2 regions of the Pseudoclavibacter sp. CFCC 13796 genome follow, and region 1 is predicted to be linked to the other one. Evidence: predicted binding sites of a transcription regulator. Region 1 holds the regulator's gene; the other holds the start of a gene.

Evidence for each region. Region 1 encodes LexA, which represses DNA repair genes until DNA is damaged. Its sites were predicted from a motif close to TCGAACANNTGTTCGA; they were not measured.
Region 2: recA (recombinase RecA) is a predicted target of LexA. The motif match lies at 9,746-9,761, and genes of this name have one in related genera.

The regions. Positions count from the first base shown of each region.
Region 1 is NZ_WBKD01000002.1:14,848-26,089, reverse strand. Features, by position in the region: gene F8O07_RS09100 (class I SAM-dependent methyltransferase) at 1-557, opposite strand, end outside; gene hflX (GTPase HflX) at 586-2,112, shown strand; gene lexA (transcriptional repressor LexA) at 2,122-2,823, opposite strand; gene F8O07_RS09085 (LysM peptidoglycan-binding domain-containing protein) at 3,010-3,360, shown strand; gene F8O07_RS09080 (histidinol-phosphate transaminase) at 3,457-4,548, shown strand; gene hisB (imidazoleglycerol-phosphate dehydratase HisB) at 4,616-5,224, shown strand; gene hisH (imidazole glycerol phosphate synthase subunit HisH) at 5,221-5,871, shown strand; gene priA (bifunctional 1-(5-phosphoribosyl)-5-((5-phosphoribosylamino)methylideneamino)imidazole-4-carboxamide isomerase/phosphoribosylanthranilate isomerase PriA) at 5,939-6,691, shown strand; gene F8O07_RS09060 (SseB family protein) at 6,701-7,480, shown strand; gene F8O07_RS09055 (DUF1844 domain-containing protein) at 7,499-7,846, opposite strand; gene infC (translation initiation factor IF-3) at 8,189-8,833, shown strand; gene rpmI (50S ribosomal protein L35) at 8,873-9,067, shown strand; gene rplT (50S ribosomal protein L20) at 9,099-9,479, shown strand; gene F8O07_RS09035 (TrmH family RNA methyltransferase) at 9,482-10,285, shown strand; gene F8O07_RS09030 (amino acid ABC transporter ATP-binding protein) at 10,449-11,228, shown strand.
Region 2 is NZ_WBKD01000001.1:1,035,366-1,046,607, forward strand. Features, by position in the region: gene dapA (4-hydroxy-tetrahydrodipicolinate synthase) at 1-372, shown strand, start outside; gene F8O07_RS04575 (ribonuclease J) at 546-2,267, shown strand; gene F8O07_RS04580 (DNA translocase FtsK) at 2,352-5,225, shown strand; gene pgsA (CDP-diacylglycerol--glycerol-3-phosphate 3-phosphatidyltransferase) at 5,231-5,872, shown strand; gene F8O07_RS04590 (CinA family protein) at 5,869-6,378, shown strand; gene F8O07_RS04595 (sulfurtransferase) at 6,432-7,292, shown strand; gene F8O07_RS04600 (amino acid permease) at 7,241-8,707, opposite strand; gene F8O07_RS04605 (helix-turn-helix domain-containing protein) at 9,091-9,426, shown strand; gene F8O07_RS04610 (DUF3046 domain-containing protein) at 9,436-9,672, shown strand; gene recA (recombinase RecA) at 9,906-10,970, shown strand; gene F8O07_RS04620 (regulatory protein RecX) at 10,970-11,242, shown strand, end outside.

The sequences.
Region 1 (11,242 bases):
CGCACTTCGAAGTCGCCGGGCAGCTCCTCGGCCAGCCAGCGCTGCAGCGAGTCAGCACCGAGCTGCTTGCCGACGACGAGCCAGGCTGTGCCGCCGGGAGCGAGCCGCGGCAGCCAGGTCAGCAGCAGCTCGTGCAGCGCCTGTTTGCCGATGCGGATCGGCGGATTCGCCCAGATGACGTCGAACTCAGCATCGTCGGGCACGCCGTCGGGAGAGGCGACGGTGATCCCCTCGAGACCGAGGCGATCGGCGTTGCGCGTGGTGGCATCCCTCGCCCGCTCGTTCACGTCGACCGCCCAGACCCGCAGATGCGGTGCACGCAGGGCAAGCGTCAGTGCGATCGGGCCCCAGCCGCACCCGATGTCGAGCGCCTGACCGGTCTGCGGCGGCTCGGGCACGTGATCGAGCAGGATGCGGGTGGCCTTGTCGAGCCCGTCAGGGGAGAACAGGCCACTGGCGACGGCCACTGTGCGTGTGCGACCATCGAGATCGACGTCGATGTCGCGCCAATGCGCGGCCACCTGTGGGTGTTCGGCGAAATAATGCTCTTGAGCCATGCGTTCAGGTTAGTGGAGGTACATATACATGACAGATTCCGGGCGCCCGTTGGACGAGCTGCTGCAAAGGATCGAGGCTCGTGAGCAGGCGACGGAGGCTCTCAGCCGAGAGATCGATTCGACCACTGTGAAGGTCGGCCATGCTCAGGCGCTGCAGTCTGAGGCGAGCGAGGCTCACGGTGGTGACGAGGAGCGATTCGAACGTGCGGCGCTGAAGCGCGTTGCAGGGCTCTCAACCGAACTCGAAGACGTCTCAGAGGTCGAGTACCGGCAGCTGCGGCTCGAGAACGTCGTGCTGATCGGTGTGTACACGCAGGGGAGTCTTGCCGATGCCGAGAACTCGCTTGCCGAGCTCGCCGCACTGGCAGAGACCGCCGGATCACGAGTGCTGGATGCGCTGCTGCAGCGCCGGCTGAACCCTGATCCGGGCACGTATCTTGGTCATGGCAAGGCCCATGAGCTGAAAGAGCTCGTCGCCGCGCTGGGGGCCGACACCGTCATCGCAGACACTGAGCTCGCCCCGAGCCAGCGGCGTGCGCTCGAAGACGTCGTGCGGGTGAAGGTCGTCGACCGCACCGCGCTGATCCTCGACATCTTCGCCCAGCACGCCAAGAGCCGAGAGGGCAAAGCCCAGGTCGAGCTCGCGCAGATGGAGTACATGCTGCCGCGCCTGCGAGGCTGGGGCGGGTCGCTGAGCCGTCAGGCCGGCGGCCGTGCTGCTGCCGGTGAGGGCATCGGCTCGCGTGGTCCGGGCGAGACGCAGATCGAGATGGATCGTCGGCGCATTCACACGCGCATGGCGAAGCTGCGCAAACAGATCAAGGCGATGGCTCCGGCCCGCGCCGCGAAGCGTGCGAACCGCGACCGTTTCGCGATTCCGTCGGTTGCCGTGGTCGGGTACACCAACGCGGGAAAGTCGTCGCTGGTCAATGCGATCACCGGTTCGGACGAACTCGTGCAGAACCAGCTGTTCGCGACTCTTGACTCGACCGTGCGTCGCAACACGACCGAAGACGGTCGGGTGTACACACTCAGCGACACAGTCGGCTTCGTGCGGCGTCTGCCGCACCAGCTCGTCGAGGCGTTCCGGTCGACGTTCGAAGAGGCAGCCGACGCAGATGTGCTCGTGCACGTCGTCGACGGCTCGCATCCCGATCCACAGGCGCAGATCGAAGCGGTGAGAACTGTGCTGACGGAGTCGGGACTGGAGGGGGCACGCGAGATTCTGGTCTTCAACAAGATCGACCTCGTCGACGACGAGCGTCGCATGGTGCTTCGTGCCATGGAACCCGAGGCCTCGATGGTCTCGACTCGCACCGGTGAGGGCATCGCCGACCTGGTGCGTCGCATCGAGACGGCGCTGCCCGACCCCGGCGTCGAAATCGATGTCGTGGTTCCCTACGACCGCGGCGACCTCGTTGCGCAGGCGCACGAGCACGGGCAGGTGCTGCACACCGAGTACCTGGACAAGGGCACACGGCTGCATGCGCGCGTCAGCCCGCAGCTGGCAGAGCAGATTGACGGGGTTGCCGTCACAGCTGCTGCCGTGCAGTGAGCGCCGCGATCACACAGAGCGCAGCACGGCGACGACTTTGCCGAGGATGACCGCGTGGTCACCGAGGATCGGCTCGTACTGGGTGTTCTGAGGGAGCAGCCAGGTGTGCCCGTCACGCTGACGGAACGTCTTCACCGTGGCCTCCTCTTCAAGCAGTGCGGCGACGATGTCACCGGCGACGGCGTCCTGCTGCTGCCTCACCACGACCCAGTCGCCGTCGCAGATTGCGGCGTCGATCATGGAGTCTCCGCGCACTTTGAGCAGAAAGAGCTCGCCCTGCCCGACCAGTTGTCTCGGCAGCGGAAAGACGTCGTCGATGTGCTGATCGGCGAGGATGGGGGAGCCCGCGGCGATCTGACCGACCAGTGGCACCATCGCGGTCTCTTCTGAGACGACCGCCAGTGCCTGCTGTGCCGGAGTCGACGGTGGTTCGGCGACGGCCGTCGGCTCCTGCTCGATGAGCACTTCGAGTGCGCGCGGTCGCTTCGGGTCGCGGCGGATGCAGCCGGCGAGTTCGAGCTGATTGAGCTGGTGGGTCACCGATGACAGGGACGAGAGACCGACTGCATCGCCGATCTCGCGCATGCTCGGCGGATACCCGCGGTCGCTGATCGACTCGGTGATGAATGCGAGGATGCTCTGCTGCTTCTTGCTGAGCCGTGAGCGGTCACCACGGCCTGACGTCGTCGACGTGTGCGGTCTCGTGGCCATATTTTCAGTCCTTCTGCGCGTGATGTCAGTGGGTCGTGGTGCACTGACTCAGGTGATGCCTATTCGAAACTTTATCCGAACGATGGGCATCTGACCAAAGATGTCTTCGAACAGGCGTGGCGTGGGTGGGTTGCCCAAACGCAGATTCGAAGATATATTCGAAAGACACGTTCGAAAGGACTTCTCATGGACGCGACCAACAACCTCTCCTCGGCACCCATCGTCAAGACGCGAGCACGTCTCACGCGTCGTGGCCGGCAGGTGCGGGCGCTGGCACTGGTGATGCTGCTGACCGCAGTGATTGTGGCGGCCATCTCATTCGGTACCCAGGCCTTCGCCGGTGACGACGAGCCGATCGAAGTCACCAGAGTGCAGGTCCAGCCCGGCGACACGCTCTGGGACATCGCACAGCTGTCCGCCCCGCGTCATGACGTGCGCGACGCCGTCGCCGAGATCCGCAGAGCGAACCACCTCGACGACGCCACGGTGCATCCTGGTGAACAGCTGATCATTCCCGCTCATCTGCTCGACGCCTGAACGACGAACTCGCCGATTGGATCGAGACCGGAGTCTTGATGACACCGTCCTGTCGGTTCGTCGTTTGTGCGAGAGTGCGCGCGTAGACTTGCGTCTGTGACCACTCTTGATGATCTTCCCCTTCGCGCAGAACTCGTCGGACAGCAGCCGTACGGCGCACCGCAGCTGCACGTGTCCATCGAACTCAATGTGAACGAGAACACCTTTGGACTTCCCTCAGAAGCCGTTCGCGACATCCAAGAGAGCGTCGCTGGTGTGGTCGCCGGTCTGAACCGCTACCCCGACCGAGAGTTCACCGCACTGCGCGAAGCCCTGGCCGGCTACCTCGGCCACGGTGTCACCCCAGAGCAGGTCTGGGCGGCAAACGGCTCGAACGAGGTGCTGCAGCAGGTGCTGCAGGCATTCGGTGGGCCAGGTCGGTCACTGCTGAGCTTCGTACCGACCTACTCGATGTACCCGCTGCTGGCAGCCGGAACACAGACGGCCTGGCTGCCGATTGATCGGCAGGCTGATTTCACTCTCACCCCAGATGCCGTTGCCACGGCAATCCGCGAGCACCGTCCAGATCTCGTGTTCATCTGCCGGCCCAACAACCCCACCGGCACTGGCGCCGCGCTCGAGGTGATCGAAGCCGCATACGCCGCAACTGATGGCATCGTGGTCGTCGACGAGGCCTATCAGGAGTTCAGCGGTTCCGATGCCGTGAGCGCACTCACACTGCTGCCGGGACGCCCACGTCTGGCGATCTCGCGCACCATGAGCAAGGCGTTCGCCTATGCGGGTGCGCGGGTCGGCTATCTCGCCGCAGATCCGGCGTTCGTCGACGCACTTCGGCTGGTGCGGCTGCCCTACCACCTCTCTGCGCTCACTCAGGCCGCGGCCGAAGCCGCACTGCGTCACGCGTCGGCGATGCTCGCCAACGTCGATCGCATCCGCGCGCAACGAGACCGCATCGAACAGCGAGTTGCCGAGCTCGGCTTCACGCCCTATCCCTCTGAGTCGAACTTCGTGCTGATCGGTGGCGTGGCAGACCCGAAAGACACCTTCACTCGTCTGCTCGCCGAGGGCATCATCGTTCGCGACAACGGTATTCCGCACACGCTGCGTGTCACCGCCGGAACCGAGAGCGAGACCAGCGCGTTCCTTGCCGCCTTCGAACGAATCGCCACGCCGGTCACCGCCGGTTAGACTAGGTGATCGTATTGCCTCCGGGCGGCTGATCGCCCTGGACGAGGGCAGTTGACAAGGGAGAGAGATGCCTGAATCATCGCGTCGAGCGACCGTGCGCAGAGAGACCTCTGAATCGTCAGTCCGCGTGACTGTCGATCTCGACGGCACCGGCACGTCGCACATCGAGACCGGGGTTCCCTTCTACAATCACATGCTCACGGCACTGAGCCGACACTCGCTCATCGACCTCGATATCGAGGCGACCGGCGACATCGACATCGATGTGCATCACACCGTCGAAGACACCGCTATCGTCTTGGGCGAGGCAGTGAAGCAGGCGTTGGGCGACAAACGGAGCATCACGCGCTACGGCGACGCCACGGTCCCGCTCGACGAGGCTCTGGCACAGGCCGTCGTCGACATCTCGGGGCGTCCGTACTTCGTGCACACCGGCGAGTCAGAGGCATTCACGATGCACCTGATCGGCGGTCACTTCACCGGTTCTCTCGTCGGTCACGCCGTAGAGTCGTTCGCCTTCCACGCGGGAATCACCATCCACCTGCGTGTGCTGGCCGGTCGCGACCCGCACCACATCGCCGAGACTGAGTTCAAAGCGGTCGCGCGCGCGCTGCGTGCTGCGGTGTCGCTCGATCCGCGCGTCACCGGAGTGCCCTCGACAAAGGGCGCCCTGTGAGTGCAAGACCCACGGTCGCCGTGCTCGACTACGGCAGCGGCAACGTACACTCAGCGGCGAAGGCACTCACGCAGGCAGGCGCCGATGTTCAGCTGACCCGGGACAAGGCCGCGGTGGGCGCCGCCGATGGACTGCTCGTGCCCGGTGTCGGTGCGTTCGGCGCCGTGATGGACCAGCTCAACGAAGTCGGCGCACCCCAGATGATCGAGCGGCGCCTCGCCGGCGGGCTTCCCGTGCTCGGCATCTGCGTCGGCATGCAGGTGATGTTTGACCATGGTGTCGAAGGCGAGACGGAGCATGACGGACTGGCTCAGTGGCCTGGTACCGTCAGTCGTCTGCAGGCTCCTGTGCTGCCGCACATGGGGTGGAACACCGTGCAGCCGGGGGAGAGCAGCCGTCTCTTCTCGGGCATTGAGAACGAGCGCTTCTACTTCGTGCACACCTTCGCGGCCAAACGCTGGACGCTGCAGACCGACCCGCCGTTTCCGCAGCCGGTCGTGACCACGGCATCCTACGGAGAGCCATTCTTGGCCGCGGTCGAGAACGGTGCCCTGTGCGCGACGCAGTTCCATCCTGAGAAGTCGGGGCGTGCAGGCATCAGACTGCTGCGCAACTGGCTGAGCACATTGCCGAACGTCGCCCACTGAGGTGTCGTGCACGAGACATCAGGTCACTCGGGGAGCCCTGTGACCGGTATGAATGAGGGAGAGACACATGAGTGAGGAAGATCTGGCCCAGCGCCCTGAACTGGTGCTGCTGCCTGCCGTCGACATCGCCGATGGAAAGGCCGTGCGCCTCACCCAGGGCGAGGCCGGCACTGAGAAGTCGTACGGCGACCCGACCGATGCGGCCCTTGACTGGGTTCGCCAAGGGGCAGACTGGATTCACCTGGTCGACCTTGACGCCGCCTTCGGTCGCGGTGAGAACCGCAAGGCGATTCGTCGCGTCATCAAGCAGGCCGGTCACGTCAACATCGAGCTCTCCGGCGGCATCCGCGACGATCGCTCTCTCGAGCAGGCGCTCAGCACCGGTGTCAAACGCGTGAATCTCGGCACCGCAGCGCTGGAGAACCCTGAGTGGGCTGCGAAAGTCATCGGTGAGTATGGCGAGGCGATCGCCGTCGGCCTCGACGTGCGTGGTACGACCCTCGCTGCGCGCGGGTGGACGAAAGACGGCGGCGACCTGTTCGAGGTTCTGGAACGTCTGGAAGAAGCCGGCTGTGCTCGCTACGTCGTCACCGATGTGTCGAAGGACGGGACGCTCAAAGGGCCGAATCTCGACCTGCTGAGCCAGGTGCTCGCTCGCACTGACAAGCCTGTTGTGGCCTCTGGCGGTGTTTCCTCCCTGGACGACGTCGCAGCGCTGCGCGATCTGATTCCGGCTGGCCTCGAGGGGGCGATCATCGGCAAGGCTCTCTACGCCGGTCGCTTCACCTTGGCCGAGGCCCTCGACATCGCTCGCGACTGAGGCGCGTCGATGACTGACAGCCGTGCATCCGGCGTGCCTGCTGACTCAGCCGGCACGCCATGGGCCGGGCGCCGATTCGAGGCCAATCGCTTCGCGACTGATGACGGCACTTCGCCGACGGCTTGGTTGGAGGCGGTGCGCAGGTTTCGCCTGGCCGAGATCAGCATCAGCGAGGTCATCGCGGTGCTGCACAAGACGAGGCTGCTGATTCCACTGGTCGCCGAGCTCGAATCCTCCGGCGTCGCAGAGAACGGGCTGCCGGTCGACAAATCTGCCGAGCTCGCAACAGTCACCGTTGCGACTCCTGACGGTCAGCGTGCGCTGCCCGTCTTCACCGCGGTGGATGCCATGCAGCAGTGGAACCCCGAGGCGCGGCCGGTGCCAGCCGAGGCTCCCAGGGTCGCGCTGGCAGCGGCGGGGGAGCACACCCCGCGTGTAGTGGTCGATCCCGGTGCCGAAAGTGAGTTCGTAGTGCGCTGGCCGGCTCTGGAAGCGCTGGCGACTGGCCGCGCGTGGACTCCGGCGATCGACGACCCGCGCGTACTGGAGGCGTTCATGCGTCCGGCCAGTGAGCTGCCCAGCATCAAATCGCTGGTTCTGACCCCGGGCGACCCGACCTCACAGCTGCGCGGTCCAGAGATTCTGGTGCAGCTCGAGATCATCGACGGTCTGGACGCTGCGGCGCTGAAAGAGATGTCGGACTGGCTCTCTGAGCAGTGGCGTGCCGACGAGACCATCATGGGCCAGGTGGACTCGATCGGGGTGCGCTTCGTGCGCACCCAGTACTGAACGCCGGGATGCTTTCGTTCAGTCCACTGGTCCTGTGAGCTTCTCACCCGGGCCCTCGCCACGGGCGTCGGGAATCAGTGACGCCTCGCGGAAGGCCAGCTGCAGGGTGCGCAGCCCGTCGCGCATGCTGCGGGCATGCAGGTTGCCGATCGCAGGCGCCGATGCGATGACCAGCCCGGCCAGCGCCTCAATGAGTTTGCGCGCCTCGTCGAGGTCTCGTTCCTGCTCTGGATCCTGAGCCAGCCCGATCTTCACGGCTGCGGCGCTCATGAGATGCACGGCTGCGGTCGAGATGACCTCGACGGCAGGAACGTCGCCGATATCGCGGGTCAGATCCTCCAGCGCTTCGCGCTCCCGAACATCCATCTCGCGCGCTCCGTCGGCCGTCGGTGACTCAGCCGCGTCGGCGCCGTCGCTGTGCAGACCGCTGGAACGCTCGCCCAGAATGTCGCCTTCGTGGATGCTTCGCTTGGTCATCTTCGCTCTTTCTCTCGTCTCCCCGGCACTCAGAACGGCAGGAGCGGCGCAAGTGCTCGCAGGAGGGCTCGGTCTCTGGTAGTATGGCTTGTGCTGTGCGTCTCGACGATGCTCAGCGCTGAGCTGAAGAGGAGTTCACACTCCCACCTACTGTAGTCGACCTCAACACAGACTGCCGGGTCCAAAGTGCTCAAGACGCGACTGCGCCTTGCTGCTTCTCTGACGTTCACCATGCCGTGCACGAGTAAGGAGCAGCCGATTAGCGAGCCGCGCATCAATGACCGTATCCGAGTTCCCGAAGTCCGCCTGGTCGGGCCCAAGGGAGAGCAGATCGGTGTCGTCTCCGTAGCCAAGGCACTGCACTTGGCGCGTGAGGCTGACCTCGACCTCGTCGAGGTCGCCCCGCATTCGAAGCCGCCGGTAGCCAAGCTCATGGACTACGGCAAGTTCAAGTACGAAGCCGCTCAGAAAGCGCGTGAGGCCCGTCGCAACCAGACGAACGCCCAGCTCAAAGAGATTCGCTTCCGCCTCAAGATCGACAGCCACGACTACGAGACCAAGAAGGGCCATGTGCTCAGGTTTCTCAAGAGTGGCGACAAGGTCAAGGTCATGATCATGTTCCGTGGTCGTGAGCAGTCTCGCCCCGAGTTCGGCTACAAGCTGCTCATGAAGCTCGCCGAAGAGCTCAAGGAGTACGCGACCATCGAGTTCAAGCCGCTGCAAGACGGTCGCAACATGACCATGGTGCTGGCGCCGATCCGCACCAAGGCTGAGATTAAGGCCGAGGCCGAGCGTGCTGCGAAACGCGAGGCGAAGGCCGCCGAAGTCGAGGCTGACGCTGAGAAGACCACGGCTGACGCAGAGAAGACCAACTGACCGATCCACCGGTCGGCAGATACGAAAGAGAAGAAGAAGATGCCAAAGCAGAAGACACATTCCGGTGCCAAGAAGCGTTTTCGCACCACCGGCAGCGGCAAGCTGTACCGCGAGCAGGCGAACAAGCGCCACCTGCTCGAGCACAAGTCGTCACGTCGCACCCGTCGCCTGAGCGCGGATGTCCCGGTCTCGGCCGCTGACACCAAGCAGGTCAAGCGACTGCTGGGCAAGTAAGAGCGAACCGGACTGAAGAGAGAGTACTGAAATGGCAAGAGTCAAGCGTTCCGTCAACGCCAAGAAGAAGCGTCGCGAGATCCTCGAGAAGGCAGAGGGCTACCGCGGTCAGCGGTCGCGCCTCTACCGCAAGGCGAAGGAGCAGGTCACTCATTCGTACACCTACGCCTTCCGTGACCGCCGTGCGAAGAAGGGGCAGTTCCGCCGCCTCTGGATCCAGCGCATCAACGCTGCGGCACGTGCGAACGGCATCACCTATAACCGTCTGATCCAGGGGCTGAACCTGGCCGGTGTCGAGGTCGACCGCCGCCTGCTCGCCGAGCTGGCCGTCACTGACGCCAAGACGTTCAGCAGCCTCGTCGAGACCGCAAAGCAGGCTCTGCCCACTGATGTGAACGCTCCTCAGGCCTGAACATGCTCAGCAGCGTTCACAACGAGCGCGTGAGATTCGCTGCCTCTTTGGCACGCAGAGACGCCCGGTCGAAGACCGGGCGTTTTCTGCTTGATGGGCCGCAGGCCGTGGCCGAGGCCATTCGGTGGCGCCCTCAGGTCGTCGAACAGGTCTATGTGGCAGAGAACGCCCTCGGGCGCCTCAGCGATCTGTCCGAATCTGCTCGCGCGGCTGGGCGGCCGGTCGAGACCGTCACAGAGCGTGTGCTCAAAGCGATGAGTGACACGGTGCATCCGCAGGGCGTCGTGGCGGTGGCCCGGCAGTTCCCGGTTCGCGCCGAAGACCTGTTCTCCGGAACCCCGAGACTCGTCGTGATCATGCATCACGTCTCAGACCCGGGAAACGCTGGCACCGTGCTGCGGGTGGCCGACGCAGTGGGCGCCGACGGAGTGGTGTTCACCGATCGCAGCGTCGACGTCTACAACCCGAAAGTGGTGCGTTCGACGACCGGGTCGCTCTTTCACCTGCCGGTGGCGGTCGGGGTCGATCTGGGCGAAGCAATGCGACTCGCACACGAGAGCGGCCTGCAGACCCTCGCGGCCGACATCAGCGGTGACGAGCTCGCATCTGATGAGGCGACGGCAGAGCTGCTGTCTCGGCCGACGGCATGGCTCTTCGGCAATGAGGCGCACGGTCTCGACGATGCCGAACTTGCCCTCGCCGACCGCGCCGTGCGACTGCCGATCTACGGTCAGGCAGAGTCGCTGAACCTGGCCATCGCCGCCAGCGTCTGCCTGTACCAGTCGGCGTTTCGCATGCACGCCTGAACGGCGCAGGAGTCGGCCCCTACGTGAGGTCGGCCGTCGGTGCAAGTCGAATAGGATTCGCCGGGTCGGTCTGCGATTGCTACTGTGTAGCCAGGTTTCACTCTTGTTACGAGAGTGTTACGCGGCAGTTCTTGCAATGAAGCGCTAACTACGATGGGGCACCATGACCACGAACGACACCGTCTCGATCCCGCAGATCCAGAGTGATGACCCCATTGTGGTCATTGACCACGTCGAAAAGCACTACGGTGAGCTGCACGTGCTGAACGATATCAACACGAACGTGGGCCGTGGCGAGGTCGTCGTCGTGATCGGCCCCTCCGGGTCAGGCAAATCGACGCTCTGTCGGGCGATCAACCGACTTGAGACGATTGACTCGGGCACAATCACCATCGACGGCAAGCCGCTGCCCTCCGAAGGAAAAGGCCTCGCACGCCTCCGTGCCGACGTCGGCATGGTCTTCCAGTCGTTCAACCTCTTCGCGCACAAGACGATCCTTGAGAACGTCACGCTCGGCCCCATCAAGGTGCGAGGTCTCAAGCGCAAAGAAGCCGAAGAACAGGCGATGGTTCTGCTCAAGCGTGTCGGTGTGGCGAACCAGGCCATGAAGTACCCCGCTCAGCTCTCAGGCGGCCAGCAGCAGCGCGTGGCCATCGCCCGCAGCTTGGCCATGAACCCCAAGCTCATTCTGCTCGACGAGCCGACCAGCGCGCTTGACCCCGAGATGATCAACGAGGTGCTCGACGTCATGGTCGAGCTGGCTCGCACCGGTATGACCATGGTGGTGGTCACACATGAGATGGGCTTCGCCCGCAAAGCGGCCAATCGCATCATCTTCATGGCCGACGGCCAGATCGTCGAAGAGGCCCGGCCAGAAGAGTTCTTCACGAATCCCAAAACCTCGAGAGCACGTGAGTTCCTCTCGAAGATCCTCACGCACTGAGTCGTGAGCTCAAC
Region 2 (11,242 bases), on a different contig from region 1:
GTGGTGAGCGTGACCGCCAACATCGTGTCGGCCGCATACCGCAAGATGTTCGACGCCGTCAACGCCAACGATTTCGCGACGGCGCTCGACGTGCACCGTCAGCTCGAACCACTGGTGCGGGCGACCATGACGCACATTCCTGGCACGGTGTCGACGAAGTACATCCTGCACGGCCTCGGCCGCATCGGCAGCCCGCGCGTGCGACTGCCGCTGGTCGGTCCGGAAGACGCCGAAGCCGCGCTCATCGAGTCCGACATCGACGCGGTCGAGAGCATTCCCGGCGTCGACTTCACAGATTTCCGCCCCGACCGCAACGCTGCGGCCGGAGGAGCACTGCCGCGCATCCCCGGCGCGGCACGGCGCAACGCCTGAGCGGCACGCCGTCCGCGCAGCGCGACCAGCGCAGGCTGATCGCGCGACGTTCGCCTGCTCCGGTGACGAGAAGAGATGTACATGTCGTGCACGAGGCACGGCCATGAAGACGCGAGTCTCCACGTTGGAGCCGCACGAAGCACGGGCACGAGTGTGCCCACGGAAGGTCGGATTTGTCCGCTGTAGTAATCAATCAGCCACCGAAACTGCGCAAAGACACTCTGCGCATCATCCCACTGGGCGGCCTCGGCGAGGTCGGACGCAACATGACGGCGTTCGAGCTCAACGGACGTCTGCTCATCGTCGACTGCGGCGTGCTCTTCCCCGAAGACTCACAGCCCGGCGTCGATCTCATCCTGCCTGACTTCGCACCGATCGCCGATCGTCTCGACGACATCGACGCGCTCGTGCTCACTCACGGCCACGAAGACCACATCGGTGCCGTGCCGTACCTGCTCAAACTGCGCGACGACATTCCTCTGATCGGCTCACGTCTGACGCTGGGGCTCACCGAGGCGAAGCTCAAAGAGCACCACATCACACCCGAGTCGATCGTCGTCGAGGCACGAGACAAACTGACGGTCGGCGAGTTCGTGCTCGAGTTCTTCACGGTGACCCATTCGATTCCCGACTGCCTCGCCGTCGCCATGCACACACCGGCGGGCACGCTGCTGCACACCGGTGACATCAAGGTCGACCAGACCCCCATCGACGGCCGTGTCACCGACTTCCAGGGCCTGGGGCGTCTCGGCGCCGAAGGCGTCGATCTGCTGCTGATGGACTCGACCAACGCCGAGGTGCCGGGGCACTCCGACTCTGAGCGCAGCGTCGGCCCGGCGATCCGCCGTGTGATCAGCGAGGCGAAGCAGCAGGTGATCGTGTCGACGTTCTCGTCGCATGTGCACCGCGTGCAGCAGATCGCCGACGCCGCCATCAAGGCGAGACGCAAGATCGTGCTGGTCGGCCGTTCCATGCTGCGCAACCTGACGATCGCCCGCGAACTGGGATACCTTAACATTCCCGACAACGCCCTGGTCGATCTGAAGAAGGCCGGCAAGATGCCGCGCGAGAAGCTGGTCTACATCTGCACCGGCTCGCAGGGCGAATCGCTGGCCGCGCTGTCTCGCATCGCCAACGGCTCACACCCCTCGATCACTGTCGAGAAGGGCGATACCGTTCTGCTGGCCTCGTCGCTGATCCCGGGCAACGAGACTGCGGTCTCGGGTCTGATCAACAACTTGATCGAGAAGGGCGCCGACGTCATCCACAAGGGCAACGCCAAGGTGCACGTCTCGGGCCACGGCAACTCGGGCGAGCTGCTGCAGTGGTACAACGTGGTGCGTCCCCACATGGCGATGCCGGTTCACGGCGAGGTCCGCCATCTGCACGCCAACGCTGGGCTGGCGGCTTCGACCGGTGTGAACCCCAAGGGCATCGTCGTCGCGCACTCGGGGTCGGTCATCGATCTGGCAAAGGGACGAGCGAAGATCACCGGTCAGTACCGCAACGACCACATCTTCGTCGACGGCTCGTCGGTGGGAGAGATCACCGAGGCCGACCTGCGGGATCGGCGCACGCTGAGCGCCGAGGGCTTCATCACGGTGATCATCGGCATCAACATGAACGACGGCCACCTGGTCGTCGGGCCTGAGATTCAAGCGCGCGGTCTTGCCGAAGACGACAAGGTCTTCGACGACGTCGTGCCACGCGTCGAGCGTGCGATCGCAGACGTCTACGCAGAGGGCGAGCGCAACCCGCACGTCATGCAGCAGGTCGTGCGCCGCACTGTCGGCCGGTGGGTCAGCCAGAGGCTTCGCCGCAAGCCGATGATCGTACCGATCGTGCTCCCGGCCGAGTCGATCGACGACGTCGAGATCGTCACAGAGAGCGACTGATCTCGGCTTTGCAGCTCGGACTCTTCCCGGTGCCGCCAGCGTGTATGCGTGCAAGCGTCTGCGGCTGGCGGTACCGTTGAGGCCATGGCTCGACAACCCCGAACGAAACCCGCCGCGAAGACGGCGAAGACCCGCGTGCTCCAAGACGCGCAGAAGGGCCAGGCCAAGCGCGTGCAGACCGAAGGCGAGGGGTTCGGGCCGTTTGTGAGGCGTGCCTACATGGCGTGCGCGCATGGCGTGGGCGCCGCCGCACGCGCATTCGCTCCAGACAAGGTGCCAGCAGACGAACGCCGCGACGGGTTTCCCTTCGCTCTCTTCGTGCTGGCGGTTCTCGGTGTCGTCGTCGAGTGGTTCCTGCCCACCTCAGCCGTCGGGCACGCGCTGCACACCGCAACGTTCGGGGCGCTCTTCGGGGGGTCTGCCACGCTGCTGCCAGTGCTTTTCTTTCTACTGTGTCTCTGGCTGTTCCACCACCCGGTCAAGGCCGCTGAGACCGGTCGCATCGGCATCGGTCTGGGACTCTTCGTCGCTATGCTCGCCGGGCTCTGGCAGGTTGCTGCAGGCAACCCCGTTCCAGCTGACGACGGCCTCGAACACGTCGCCCAGGCCGGCGGCATCATCGGCTTCACCGTCGCCTTCCTGCCGATCCGCCTCACGGTCTGGTTCGCTGTGCCGGTGCTCACCGTTCTGCTGCTGCTCTCACTGCTCATTCTCACCAAGACGCCGCCGAACCGCATCATGAGCCGGCTGCGCGAGGCGTATGCCTACATGTTCGGCCTCGATCACAGTGCTTCCCGCGAGGCCGACGAGGCCAAGAGGGCGCCGGGCGAACAGCTTCCGCCGACACGTCCGCTGCTGGCGAGCGACCGCTCCGAAGAGAGCACGCAGCAGCCCGGTCGGCGCAGTCGCCCGAGCCGAGCCGAACGCCGTGCGAAGAAGGCCGCAGAGGCAGCCGAGCACGAGGCGATCGAAAGCGCCGAGACGCCTGCCGCAGACGAAGTCGCCGCACTCTTCGACCTTCCCGACGAACCCGCCGCGACCGTGCACGCCGCTGACAACACCCACACCGAGGTGCTCAGCGAGGGGGAGCACGGTGCTGCTCCCAGTGACGAACCAGACACCTTCGAACCTGAGCCTGCCTCGTTTGACGACCCAGAGCATCCCTATCAGCTGCCCGAGATCGAGCTGCTGAGCAAGGGGGCACCCGCACAGGCACGCACCAAGGTCAATGACGAAGTCATCGCACAACTGACCGACGTCATGCAGCAGTTCGGCGTCGACGGCAAAGTCACCGGATTCAGCCGAGGCCCGACGGTGACCCGCTACGAGGTCGAACTCGGTCCGGGCGTCAAGGTCGAGCGATTCACTGCACTCAGCAAGAACATCGCGTACCAGGTTGCCAGCGCCGATGTGCGCATTCTGTCGCCGATTCCCGGAAAATCGGCCATCGGCGTCGAGATTCCGAACCGCGACCGCGAGACGGTGCATCTGGGAGACATCCTGCGGTCGCCGGCGGCGCAGAAGAGCCACCATCCGCTGACCATCGGCGTCGGCAAAGACGTCGAAGGCGGCTTCGTGCTGGCGAACCTCGCCAAGATGCCGCATCTGCTGGTGGCCGGCTCGACCGGGTCGGGCAAGTCGAGTTTCGTGAACTCGATGATCACCTCGATCCTGCTGCGTTCCACGCCGGCACAGGTGCGACTCGTCCTGGTCGACCCGAAGCGTGTGGAACTGTCGAACTACGCCGGAGTGCCTCACCTGATCACCCCGATCATCACCAACCCCAAGCGGGCGGCAGACGCGCTGCAGTGGGTGGTCAAAGAGATGGATCACCGCTACGACGATCTGGCCAACTACGGCTTCAAACACATCGACGACTTCAACAAGGCCGTCGTCAACGGAGAGGTGCAGCCTCCTGCAGGCTCGAAGCGCGTGCTCAGGCCGTATCCCTACCTGCTGGTCGTCGTCGACGAGCTCGCAGACCTGATGATGGTTGCGCCGAAAGACGTCGAAGACTCGATCGTGCGCATCACTCAGCTCGCCCGTGCCAGCGGCATCCACTTAGTGCTCGCGACGCAGCGACCGAGCGTCGACGTGGTCACCGGTCTCATCAAGGCCAACGTTCCGAGCCGTCTCGCGTTCGCCGTGACCAGCGTCACCGACTCCCGCGTGATCCTCGACCAGGCCGGCGCAGACAAGCTGATCGGGCAGGGTGACGCGCTCTTTCTGCCGATGGGTGCCAACAAACCGGCTCGTGTCCAGGGCTCCTGGGTCGAAGAGAGCGAGATCCATGCGATCGTCGATCACGTTCGACAGCAGGCCAACCCGGACTACCGCGAAGACGTCACCGCTGCACCAGAGGCCGAGAAGAAGCACATCGACGCCGACATCGGCAACGATCTCGAAGATCTGCTGGCTGCGGTCGAGCTGATCGTCTCGAACCAGTTCGGCTCGACATCGATGCTGCAGCGCAAGCTGCGCGTCGGCTTCGCCAAAGCCGGGCGTCTGATGGACCTGCTCGAGTCGCGTGACATCGTCGGCCCCTCTGAGGGGTCGAAGGCGCGCGATGTGCTGGTGACGCCAGAGTATCTGCCGAACGTCTTGGCCTACCTGCGAGGCGAGCGCGACAGCATCTACGACGCCGATGACGACGGAGCCGACGGTGCGACGCCAGCCGCGGGCGGCGACGCACCCAGCGGCGGGTATCCGACGGGCTCGGCCGGCAGCGCGGCCGGGCAGTCTCATGAGAGCCGCAACGCCCAACACGAGGCTGAGTCAGCCGCAGCGCGCGGGCACGTCGCCGGCTATGGCGGTCCCGACAACCACGCACCGACTGGACCCGACGCCCGAGGTGTCGATCCCAGCAAACCGGTGCTCTCGAACGATCTTGACGACTTGGACGACGGCCGTCGGCATGGCGGCTCGAGTCAGGACGCCTGGCAGCTGACAGGAAGATGACCCAGATGACCACACCCACCCCGGCGCGCTCGAGCGACGCTCAGCCCTCACCCTGGAACCTGCCGAATGCGATCACGGTCGTGCGCATCCTCTTCGCACCCGTCGTCTTCGTGCTGCTGCTGGTCGACGCGGCCGGGGTGCACGGCGGCGGTCTGCGCTGGTGGGCGACCGCGCTGTTCATCGTGGCGATGGCCTCAGACGGCGTCGACGGTCATCTCGCGCGCAGCTGGGGGCAGATCACCGACTTCGGCAAGATCGCCGATCCGATCGCAGACAAAGGCATGACCGGCCTGACACTCATCGGCCTCAGCGTCGTCGGCGATGTGTGGTGGGCCGTGACAATCGTCATTCTGCTGCGTGAGATCGGCATCACGATCTATCGCGTCATCGCTCTGCGGTCGCACCTGGTGATTCCCGCCTCGCGTGCCGGCAAACTCAAGACGGTGGTGCAGTCGGTCGCCATCGCCTGTGCCCTCGCACCCTTCGCGCTCCACGTCGCCTGGTTCCAGTGGATCACATGGGCGCTGCTGGCAGCGGCAGTGCTGCTCACTCTGTACAGCGGCGTCGCCTATGCCGTCGATGCCGTTCGCGGGCACCGAGCGCGCTCGTCTGCCGACGACACAACACAGCCAGGAGGCACCCGATGATGGCAGAACAGCCGATCAGTCGGCAGGGATTCATCATTCAGCACTACACGCGGCTCGGGCTCACCATCGCCGTCGCAGAGTCGCTCACCGCAGGTCTCGTCAGTGCGGCGCTGGCCGATGTGCCCGGTGCATCGAAGGTGCTCGCCGGAGGCATCACGGCCTACCAGACTCCGCTCAAGCACCGCCTGCTCGGCGTCGACAAACAGCTGCTCGAAGAACGCGGCGCGGTCGACCCGCAGGTGGCCGAAGAGATGGCGCTCGGCGTGCGTGAGCGGCTGGCCCAGGGGCCGCTGGTCTCGACCGTGGGCATCTCGACCACGGGAGTCGCCGGCCCTGACTGGCAGGACGACCAGCCTCCAGGCACGGTCTTCATCGGCCTGGCGTCACAGTCCGGCGTGACTCATTTCGCGCATCACTTCGGCGGCAGCCGTCAGGCGATTCGCGAGGCAACGGTCTCGGCCGCCCTCGACCATCTCTGGGAGCACATCGATCTCGGCATGCGCTGATCGGAGTCGCCCTGCTCGACGCCTGCTGCACAACTCACCGACGAAGGAGTCATATGGCCATCGATCCGCTCATCTCGACTGACGACGTCGCGGCGCTCATCGACCAGCGCGGGCAGGCGGATGCTCCCCGTCTGGTGCTGCTCGACGTGCGCTGGCAGCTGGGCAATGATCGCACCCATGACGAGTATCTGGCAGGGCATCTGCCCGGAGCGATCTACGTCGACCTCGACGTCGAGCTCGCCGATCCTGCCGCACCAGAGCTCGGGCGGCATCCACTGCCCTCAACCGCACGCTTTCAGCGAGCTGTGCGGAGGTGGGGGCTGCGCCCCGAAGACTTGGCGGTCGTCTATGACGACGTCGGAGGCATCGCCGCGACGCGCGCCTGGTGGCTGCTGCGAGACGCCGGTTTCGACAACGTTCGACTGCTCGACGGAGTGCTCGCCAAATGGAGAGCCGAGGGTCGGCCGCTGCAGGCAGGCGACGTCGTCGCCTGCGACGACGGCACGGTGACCGTGCGCTTCGGCCATCTGCCGACCGTCACTATGGACGAGGCGGGCCGACTGCCACAGCATGGCACGCTGGTCGACATCCGTGCGCACGAACGCTACCGCGGCGAGAGCGAGCCGGTCGATCCGCAGGCGGGGCACATTCCGGGTGCGGTGAACGCCCCGACCGATGAGAACCTCGCAGACGACGGCACGTTCCGCTCGCCGAACGAGCTGCGCGAGCGCTTTGCCGGTCTCGGCATCGACGGCACGACCTCCGTGGCGGTGCACTGCGGATCAGGCGTGTCAGCGACACACACGATTCTGGCGCTCAGCCTTGCTGGAATCGATGCGGCGCTCTATCCCGGCTCGTGGAGTCAGTGGTCGTCGACGCCCGGACGCCCCGTCACGACTGGCCCGCTGCCCTGACCCGCCTCAGGCGACAGGTCGCCGGGCATTGTCAAACGGTGTCGATCGACGCCTCTGACGAGGCCGATGAGCCAGATCACCAGCGTGATGGCGATCGTGCCGAGCAGCTGCCAGCGAGTCTGTTCGTTCCAGAGCATCAGCCCGGCGAACGCGGCGAGCCCGACGAGCCCGATCCACGACAGCCACGGGTGCCACCACATGCGCAGACTGATCGACCCCTCGCGCTCGAGCTCGCGGTGCAGACGCAGCTGTGATGCGAGCATGCCCGCCCAGACGACCAGCAGCGCAGCGCCGACGAGGTCGAGCAGCACGGTGAAGACCTGACCGGGAATCCACCAGTTGAGGAACACCCCGACCAACGAGAGCACGATCGAGGCCAAGACGGCATTGGTCGGCACTTTGCGTTTCGACAGATGCAGCAGGGGAGCGAACCCCTCACCCTGCGCTGTCAGCGAATAGGCCATGCGCGAGGTCGCGTAGATGTTCGCGTTGAACGCCGACAGCAGCGCGAGGGCGGCGATGATCTGCATGACCGTCGCAATGGCCGGTATGTGAGCCAGCTGCAGCACTGCGACGAACGGGCCGTTCGGGCCGCTGACCGCCGGGTCGTTCCACGGCAGCAGCGTGGCGATGACGAGCATGCTGCCGATGTAGAAGATGAGGATGCGCCAGAAGATGCTCTTGGTCGCCGCGCGGATCGCCTCACGCGGGCGATCGGCCTCGGCTGCGGCGATCGTGATGATCTCGATGCCGCCGAAGCTGAACATCACGGCGAGCAGCCCGGCCGCGACACCGCTGAAGCCCTGCGGAGCGAAGCCGCCGTGTTCGACCAAGTTCGAGAAGCCCACCGGGCCGTCGCCCACAATGCCGACGATCAGTGCGACGCCGATGATCAGGAAGACCACGACGGTGACGACCTTGACCCCCGAGAGCCAGAATTCGAACTCGCCGAAGTTGCGAACGCCCCAGAGATTGACCGCCGCGAACGAGACCACGAAGATCAGCGCCCAGCCCCACTGCGGCACTGTGGGAACCAGCGAGTGGAGAATGCCGGCGGCTCCGCTGATCTCGGCGATGAGCACCATGATCAGCAGAAACCAGTACAGCCAGCCGAGGGTGAACCCGGCCTTCTTGTTGAACGCCTGTGACGCGTAGGTGGCGAACGAGCCTGTCGAGGGGTGTGCCGAGACCATCTCGGCGACGGCGCGCATCACGATGAGCACGAGAGCGCCGGCTACGGCGTAGGAGACGATGATCGCGGGCCCCGCCATCGCGATGCCTGCCCCGCTGCCGAGAAAAAGGCCGGCGCCGATGGCCGAGCCCAGCCCCATCATGGTCAGGTGTCTCGTGCGAAAGCCGCTTCTCGCCTTCGTCGTGCCCGAGCTCGTCTCTGTGCTCGTCTGCCCGTCCTGCATTGGATTCCTCGTCTCTCGGTCGGCGCAGCCAGGCTGTCGGAGGCCGCGGTGAAGCTGGGAACGAGAGGTTCCGCTCCTCGGTGCGCCGCATGGATCTTGGACGAGTCTAGTGCCGGGGCAGCTGCGCGCGACGGGGCCAGGGTCGTCGTGTTCGCCGCCTCAGGGGGTGCACAGCTCTCGCGAAATCGTGTGTACCGCACCGTGGGAATCGTGTGTGTCACACCGCGGGAATAGCGTGCGGTGCGCCTTGGTTGTACCAACAGAACCCCATGACCTTCAGTACTTGTGCATGAGCTGTCACTCTGCATACCTTGTCACAGGGGTGGGCTACTCTGGTTCGTAGCCGCAACAGCCAGGCTCAAGCGGGCCGGAGAGGAGAACCGATGGTATTGCTTCGCCAGGAGCTCGGTGATGTGCTCCGGGATCTGCGACAGGAACGCGGCCACACGCTTCGCCAGGTGGCCGGTCGGGCAAGCGTTGCGCTGGGGTACCTCAGCGAGGTCGAGCGTGGGCAGAAAGAGGCGTCGAGCGAGATTCTCGCGTCGGTTGCCGACGCGCTCGATGTGCCGGTCTCGCAGATCATGCGTCAGGTGAGTGATCGCATGGCCACGCTCGAGGGCATCACTGCGCATCCCTTCGACGATATGTCGGGCATTCCCGACACGATTCCTGACGAGCTGCTCGACGACGTCGATCGCTACGTTCCTTCAGCGCGCTGAGCCCAGCCGATGCGCAACAGCCAGTTCTGGGAGTTCGTCGAGAACGAGTTCGGCAGCGCGTACGGGCAGGTGCTGGTCGATGACCTTGTGCTGGGCGCCTGCGGCGACGTGACCGGCAGAGTCGCATTGGCCAGAGGCGATGAGCCTCGTGAGGTCTGGCTGGCGCTGTGCGCCGCAGCAGACGTGCCCAAAAGCCGGTGGCATGGCGTCGACCCCAAAGCGGCCAAGAATCGGATGCACTCCTGACGCACTGCCGTCTCATGTCGAATCCTCAGGTCCGTGACGAGGAGTCGAACGCTGGAGACACGCAGATTGCTCTTCGAACATATCTTCGAATCTTCTGCTAACGTTCTCTGCAGAGCGCGTCGTCGCCAGTCTGCTTCTCCACAGACAGTCGACGTCGTACAGGAATGTCAGTGGTCGGCTCTAACGTGATCTTCATCACAGAATGTGAACGTCGACCAGAGATGAGGAAGCACATGGCTGCAGCAAATGATCGTCATAAAGCGCTTGACACAGCGCTGGCACAGATCGACCGCCAATTTGGCAAGGGGTCGGTCATGCGGTTGGGCAGCGACGAGCGTGCACCTGTCGAGGTGATTCCCACGGGTTCGATCGCACTTGACGCCGCGCTCGGCATCGGCGGGCTGCCGAGAGGCCGAATCGTCGAGATCTACGGCCCTGAGTCCTCGGGTAAGACCACAGTGGCTCTGCACGCACTCGCCAATGCACAGAAGAACGGCGGCATCGCTGCGTTCATCGACGCCGAGCATGCGCTCGATCCTGACTACGCTCACAAGCTTGGCGTCGACATCGACCAGCTGCTCGTCTCTCAGCCCGACACCGGTGAGCAAGCGCTTGAGATTGCCGACATGCTGATCCGCTCGGGGTCGATCGACGTCATCGTCATCGACTCGGTGGCTGCGTTGGTTCCGCGAGCCGAGCTCGAGGGCGACATGGGCGACTCGCATGTGGGTCTGCAGGCACGACTGATGAGCCAGGCCCTGCGAAAGCTGACCGGTGCGCTTTCGCATTCGAAGACCACGGCGATCTTCATCAACCAGCTGCGTGAAAAAGTCGGTGTGTTCTTCGGCAGCCCTGAGACCACCTCAGGCGGAAAGGCACTGAAGTTCTATGCATCGGTGCGTCTTGACATCCGTCGCATCGAGACTCTGAAAGACAGCGGCAGCGCAGTGGGCAACCGCACACGTGTCAAAGTCGTCAAGAACAAGATGGCTCCGCCGTTCAAGCAGGCCGAGTTCGACATTCTCTACGGCGAAGGCATCTCACGTGAGGGCGGTCTGATCGACTACGGTGTCGACAACGGTTTCGTGCGCAAGTCTGGGGCGTGGTACACCTACGAAGGTGAGCAGCTCGGTCAGGGCAAAGAGAACGCTCGACAGTTTCTCAAAGACCACGCCGAGATCGCCAACGAGATCGAGACCAAGATCAAGGTCAGTCTGGGCATCATCGCAGCTCCCGAATCCGCAGAAGAGTCGAATGTCGAATCGCTCGACGATAAGCGCGTGGCAAAAGAGGCCTGATGAACGACGACAATGTCGTCAGTCTGGGGGCCTGGCGCAGAGATGCCGACGACCGGTCTGAACAGACTGCGACTGCTTCCAACCATCGGCAGCAGAGCGCTGACGCCTCGGTGATCTCGCTTTCACCTCGAGTTCGCGCTGTGCAGGGCCAGGGCCAGGCTCACACAGAGGCCCAGACGCAGACACCAGCTGCAGGCCCGACAGGCGAAACCGAGCATCACACCGACGAGCTCGACGCTGAGGGTGCGCTGACCGGCGCAGCCGACGCGGCG